Linked DNA regions of Rhodopseudomonas palustris. The protein of the gene in region 2 interacts with the protein of the main gene of each other region in a pairwise test. Links are inferred from orthologs where the notes say so. Each region holds a gene or a part of one and is shown on either strand. Other genes may lie near its edges. The genes, in order: tpiA and pepT.

Region 1 (3,142 bases), 240 kb from region 2 along the record:
GCAGCAGCGTCAGGTGAATGTAGATGACGTCGCCGCGCGGCAGGTCGTTCTTGATCTGACGGATCGCCTCGAAGAACGGCAGGCCCTCGATATCGCCGACGGTGCCGCCGATCTCGACCAGCACGAAATCGTAGTCGTCGTTGGAATCGACGATGAAGTCCTTGATCGCGTTGGTGACGTGCGGGACCACCTGGATGGTGGCGCCGAGATAGTCGCCGCGGCGTTCCTTGGTCAGGATGTCCTGATAGATCCGGCCGGTGGTGATGTTGTCCTGCCGGGTGGCGGGCCGCCCGGTGAAGCGCTCGTAATGGCCGAGATCGAGATCGGTCTCTGCGCCGTCGTCGGTCACGAACACTTCGCCGTGCTGATACGGCGACATCGTCCCCGGATCGAGATTGAGGTAGGGATCGAGCTTGCGAAGACGGACCTTGTAGCCTCGCGCCTGCAGCAGCGCACCGAGTGCCGCTGATGCCAGACCTTTGCCGAGCGAGGAAACCACGCCGCCGGTGATGAAGATATACCGCGCCATGGGAGCCTACCTTTAAGGCCCTCGGTCCGATTCGCCAAAGCGATTCGTCCCCAACGGGCGAACTTCAGAATGCCTGTGGGTGACGCCGAAATATCAGCGTCTTCAAACGATTACTGACGGCAGCTCAGACTCTTCGGCAGCTACCGCCAGCGCATGCCGGCAATGCTTATTGCGACTGCGGCGGGGCCGGGGCGGCCGGCGCCTGATTCTGCGGCTGGTCGGCCTGCTTCAGCGAATCGAGCAGACCGCCGCCCTGCGAGACCGGAGGCGCCGGGACGCCCGGTGCCTGCTGGGTGGTCGGAGCCGCCGTCGGGAGGATCGACGTCGGCTTACGGTTGTAAGTCGCGAGCCACGACAGCAGCAGGCTGGTGATGAAGAAGCCGACCGCGAGAATCGCCGTGGTCCGGGTGAGCAGGTTCGCGGTGCCTCGGCTCGACATAAAGCCACCGCCACCGCCACCGCCGACGCCCAGGCCACCGCCCTCGGACTTCTGCAACAGCACAGTGCCGATCAGCCCCAGGACCAACATCAGGTGGATGACGATAATGACAGTCTGCATGATACCCTTCCATCACAAGCCCGGATCGCCGAAAGGCCGACATGGCGCCAGCGCGCGGCTGCTCGACAGGCTTGCGGGATAAACGAAGTCGCGCGGTGTCTACACGATCGATGGGGGCATTGTCACCCCCCGGAAGGCCTCCGCACCGGGACGGATAAGCGCTTTATGACACTCAGTTAGGGACAACCGGCGGCGATCGCAAGGAAGTCGGACGCCTTCAGGCTGGCGCCACCGACCAGGGCGCCATTGACATGCGGAACCGCCATCAGCTCGCTGGCATTCGAGGGCTTCACCGAGCCGCCGTAGAGCAACCGCATCAGCTCCCCCTCTGCGTTGAAGCGCTGGATCAGGGTCTGGCGGATAAATCCATGAACTTCCTCGACATCCGCTGCTGTCGGGGTCATTCCGGTGCCGATTGCCCAGACCGGCTCATACGCCACCACCAGATTGGCGGCGGTAGCTCCGTCCGGCAGCGAGCCGGCAAGCTGGCCTGCGACCACGTCGAGGGTATGGCCGGCGTTGCGCTCGCCCTGGGTTTCCCCGACGCAGACGATGGCGACCAGCCCTGCCCGCCACACTGCTTGCGCCTTGGCGCGGACGATCGCGTCGGTCTCGGCGTGGTCGGCGCGGCGCTCGGAATGGCCGACGATGATGGCGCGGGCGCCGGCATCCGCCAGCATTTCGGCCGAGATATCGCCGGTATGCGCGCCTGCGACATTGGTGTGGCAATCCTGTGCACCGATCGTGACCGGCAGCGCGCCGCCGGGATGGGCCGCGAGCCGCTCGGCGAACGCCGCAACCAGGGTCGCGGGGGGGCAGACCAGCAGATCGATCCCCGACGAAAGTTGCGGCGCGCCTTCCAGGATCGCGTCGAGCTCCGACGACGCGGCCTTGAGGCCGTTCATTTTCCAGTTTCCGGCAATCAGCGGACGAACGGCGGGGACCGGCATGGACACTCTCGGGTTTCTGGGTTGCTCAATCCCGCTAGCAGAGCCGTTTGCGATGCTCAAGAGCGCGTGATCGCGCAGGTCAGCGTCGCGTCGACGCTTCCTGCGATGCGGTGGCAGCCGCGCGACTGCCGGGTGCGGCTGGTTGCGACGCCGCGACCGCCACTTTAAGATGGATTTTCAAGCCGGCGACGCTAATTTGCGCCACCGCGCGCCTGAGCGCGGCCGGTTCCCTCCTGCGAAAAGTGAGTCCATGCTTCGAGGAATACGCAACGCCTCATCCAATTGGGTCGGCAAGACCATCATGATGATCGTGATGGGCGTGCTGATCCTCAGCTTTGCGGTCTGGGGCATTGCCGACATTTTCCGCGGGTTCGGCCGATCCACGCTCGCCACCATCGGCGACACTGAGATCACCACCGAACAATTCCGACAGACCTACAACGATCGCCTGCAGCAGATCGGCCGCCAGTTCGGCCGGCCGCTGACGCCAGATCAGGCGCGCGCCTTCGGCATCGATCGCCAGGTGCTGCAGCAGGTCATCGCCGAGGCGGCGCTCGACGAGGATGCGCGCCGGCTCGGGCTCGGCCAGTCCGACGAAGAGACCATGAAGAGCATCCTCAACGATCCGAACTTCAAGGGCGTGGGCGGCGTGTTCGATCCGAACCGCTTCCAGCAGGTGATCCGCCAGTTCGGCTTCACCGAGCAGCGTTACATCGCCGAGCAGCGCAAGGTCGCGCTGCGCCGGCAGATCGCCGGCACCGTCACGGCCGGCCTCGCGCCGTCGAACGCGATGCTGCAGGTCGCCAGCCAGTTCCAGAACGAGCAGCGCGCGATCGACTATCTGAAGCTCACCGATGCGCAGGTCGGGACCATCGAGCCGCCCTCCTCCGAAGCGCTCGCGGCCTACTACGAAGATCACAAGACGCAATTCCGCGCGCCCGAGTATCGCAAGGTCGCATTCGTCACGGTGACGCCCGAGGCGATCGCCAAATGGACAGAGGTGTCCGACGCCGACGCGCGCAAGCTGTTCGACCAACGCAAGGACAAGCTCTCGACGCCGGAGAAGCGGCAGATCTCGCAGATCGTGTTTCCGAATGGAGAAGA
Region 2 (3,112 bases):
CTGCGGCGCGATGTAGTCGACCTTGCCGACATATTGGAACGCGGTGTCGGCCGACAGTGCGACCTGGATCGGCAATTCCATCCGGTCTTCGCGCATGGTCTTCAGGGTCTTGCCCTGTTTGGCGAGCGCGTCGCGCAGATTGATCTGCTGCTGTTCGGTGATGTTGAAATAGACGTAGAGCGGATCGACCTGGAGGATGGTGGCGAGTTTGGTCGGGCCGGACGAGCCGACCAGCGCGCCGATATTGGCGAGGCGGCGCGTCACCACGCCGTCGAACGGCGCGCTCACGGTGGCATAGGCGAGGGAGGTCTTGGCGAGCGCCAGCGAGGCCTCGCTGGCCGCGACCTGGGCATTGGCCGACGCCAGATTGGTCTGGGCATCGTCGACATTGCGCTGGGTGGCGACCTCCTTCTGCCCGAGGGTGGCCTGGCGGTCGTATTCGCGCTTCGCATTGACCTGCTTGGCCTTGGCGCCGTCGAGCTGGGCCTGCTGCAGATCGACCTGGGCCTGATACTGGGCAGGTTCGATCTTGAACAGCACGCGGCCCTTCTTCACCGCTTCGCCGTCGCGGTAGTCGATGCTCTCGAGGAAGCCCTGCACGCGGGCTTCAAGATCGACCGACGCGACCGGGGCGGTGTTGCCGGTGAATTCGGCATAGAGCGTGACCGGGGCGCGGGTGGGCGTGGCGACGGTGACCTTGGCGGGCGGCGGCGCCACGTATTTGTTCTGCTCCTTGCATCCCGACAGGACCAAAGGCGCGCACAACAGGCCGGCGATGACCGACCATCCTCTTGCGGACGGAAGCGACGGAAGGTGTCCCCAAGCCATCAGGTGGATCTCCGCTTTCTCGCCCTCTCCGAATATCCGGGCGCGACATGGAACCCAGATCAGATTCCCAAATGCGGGTCCATCGATCCGCCACACTTCGAGACGCGCGATGGCTTGATTCTTCCGTCCAATCGTCTGCGGACGATCGGATGGTTCGTGGGGCGGGAGGGACCGTTCGAGGCGATGGCGGCTGGCGAGGTGGCGCCTGCGCTTACGCCCGCTCCTCGAAAATCATCGCCAGATGCACGATGGTGCGGACTGCGGCTTCCATGTCCTGGCGGCTGACCCATTCGAGCCGCGAGTGGAAGGCGTGTTCACCGGCGAAGATGTTGGGGCAGGGCAGTCCCATGAACGACAGCCGCGAGCCGTCGGTGCCACCGCGAATCGACGTCGTGACCGGCGTGAGCCCGGCGCGGCCGATCGCCTCGCGGGCGTTCGCGACCAGTTCGGGATGGCGGTCGAGCACCTGCTTCATGTTGCGGTATTGTTGCTTGATCTCGATGGTCGCGGTCGAGCGCGGGTAGGCGCGCATCACCTCGTCGACGATCCGCTGCAGCAGCGCTTCCTTCTCCTGCAGCCCTTCTTCCGTGAAGTCGCGGACGATGAAGCTCAGCGTCGCCTGCTCGAGCGCGCCGGCGATGCCGATCGGATGCAGGAAGCCGTCGCGGCCCTCGGTGGTCTCCGGCGAGCAGGCATCCTTGGGCAGCCGCTCGACGATCGCCGCGGCGATCTTGATGGCGTGCTCGATCTTGCCCTTGGCGAAGCCGGGATGGGCGCTGACGCCGGTAATGGTGACCACCGCCCCGTCGGCCGAGAAGGTCTCGTCCTCGATATTGCCGGCGGTCTCGCCGTCCATCGTGTAGGCGAAATCGGCGCCGAGCTTCTCCAGATCGACCTTGTCGACGCCGCGGCCGATCTCCTCGTCCGGCGTGAACAGGATCTTGAGCGTGCCGTGCTTGATCTGCGGATGCGCGAGCAGGAACGCCACCGCGTCCATGATCTCGGCGATGCCGGCCTTGTTGTCGGCGCCGAGCAGCGTGGTGCCGTCGGCGGTGATGATGTCGTGGCCGATCTGCTGCGCCAGCGCCGGATGCTCGGCGAACCGGATGACCTGGCTCGAATCCGCCGGCAGGACGATGTCGCCGCCCTGATAATTCTTCACGATCTGTGGCTTGACGCCTTCGCCTGAACAATCGGGCGAGGTGTCCATATGCGAGCAGAAGCAGATTGCGGGGACGTTCGGCTTGTCGGTGGTCGCCGGGAGCGTGGCGTAGACGTAGCCGTGCGCGTCGAGATGGGCGTCGGACAGGCCGAGATCGCGCAGCTCCTGCGCCAGCAGGGCGCCGAGGGTCTTCTGCTTCGCGGTCGACGGGCAGGTGGGGGAAGCCGGGTCCGACTGGGTGTCGATCGCGACGTAGCGCAGGAAGCGCTCGGTGACGCCATGGGTGAATGCGATGTCGCCGACGCCGGTATGCACGGTCAGGACCGCCAGACTTCAGAAAAGCGTGGAAAACGCGATGCCGGTGGATCGCGATCCCGGCGGCCGCGAGGGGCTCCCGGGATCGCGTGGATGATTCGAAGGAGAAAGCTCAGATGGCTTCCTTGAGTTCCTTCGCGGCGCGGAACGCGACCTTCTTGCTGGCCTTGATCTGAATGGTTTCGCCGGTGGCCGGGTTGCGGCCGGTGCGGGCGGCGCGCTTGCGGACCTGCAGGATGCCGAGGCCGACGATGCGGATGCGCTCGCCCTTCTTCAGGTGCTTGGTGATGCGGCCGACCAGATCGCCGAGAATGGCTTCGGTCTGCTTCTTCGACAGCTCGTGCTCTTCGGCGAGCGCCGCGGCGAGATGCTTCAGGGTAACGGTCGTGGGTGTCGCGGCTTTCGCAACTGCTTTCTTCGCCATATTTTGCTCTCCGGGTTTTGTAGTGGCTTAGGAAACTAAGACGTAGCAGGCCTTAGACGATTCGGGTGGGGACTGCATACGCTGTTTTGCCTGCAAACAGCGCATTATTTGCATTGCAGGCCCAAAAACCGCCGACATCAAAGGACAACAGCGCCCCCCGGCACGCCGAAACGGAGCTTTCGCGCAAGCGGCTTGACTTGGGAAGGACGCCCCGTTAGATCGACCGCCTGCGCGGGACGCAAACCACGCGGGAGTAGCTCAGTTGGTTAGAGCGCCGGCCTGTCACGCCGGAGGTCGCGGGTTCGAGCCCCGTCTCTCGCGCCATTTAGCCCTGTAAAATCAGGTCTTTGGCGAAACCGCAAAGTCCCCCGCCGATCTCCGGA

The links.
Region 1: the proteins of pepT (region 2) and tpiA interact in binary tests that used the Escherichia coli proteins (3 or more experiments, as listed by UniProt). The link is inferred for Rhodopseudomonas palustris from one-to-one orthologs.

What each region holds. Positions count from the first base shown.
Region 1 is NZ_CP140155.1:1,306,040-1,309,181, reverse strand. What follows is about bases 152-2,975. They hold tpiA (triose-phosphate isomerase), read right to left. Parts: upstream 2,039-2,975; coding sequence 1,265-2,038; downstream 152-1,264. Other genes in these bases: SR870_RS05745 (peptidylprolyl isomerase), read left to right, coding at 2,289-2,975; secG (preprotein translocase subunit SecG), read right to left, coding at 696-1,088; SR870_RS05760 (CTP synthase), read right to left, coding at 152-529. In the rest of the region: more of SR870_RS05760, read right to left, coding at 1-151; more of SR870_RS05745, read left to right, coding at 2,976-3,142. UniProt on the Escherichia coli protein: Involved in the gluconeogenesis. Catalyzes stereospecifically the conversion of dihydroxyacetone phosphate (DHAP) to D-glyceraldehyde-3-phosphate (G3P).
Region 2 is NZ_CP140155.1:1,548,782-1,551,893, reverse strand. What follows is about bases 173-2,966. They hold pepT (peptidase T), read right to left. Parts: upstream 2,306-2,966; coding sequence 1,040-2,305; downstream 173-1,039. Other genes in these bases: SR870_RS06925 (HU family DNA-binding protein), read right to left, coding at 2,418-2,729; SR870_RS06935 (efflux RND transporter periplasmic adaptor subunit), read right to left, coding at 173-828. Also shown: more of SR870_RS06935, read right to left, coding at 1-172. UniProt on the Escherichia coli protein: Cleaves the N-terminal amino acid of tripeptides.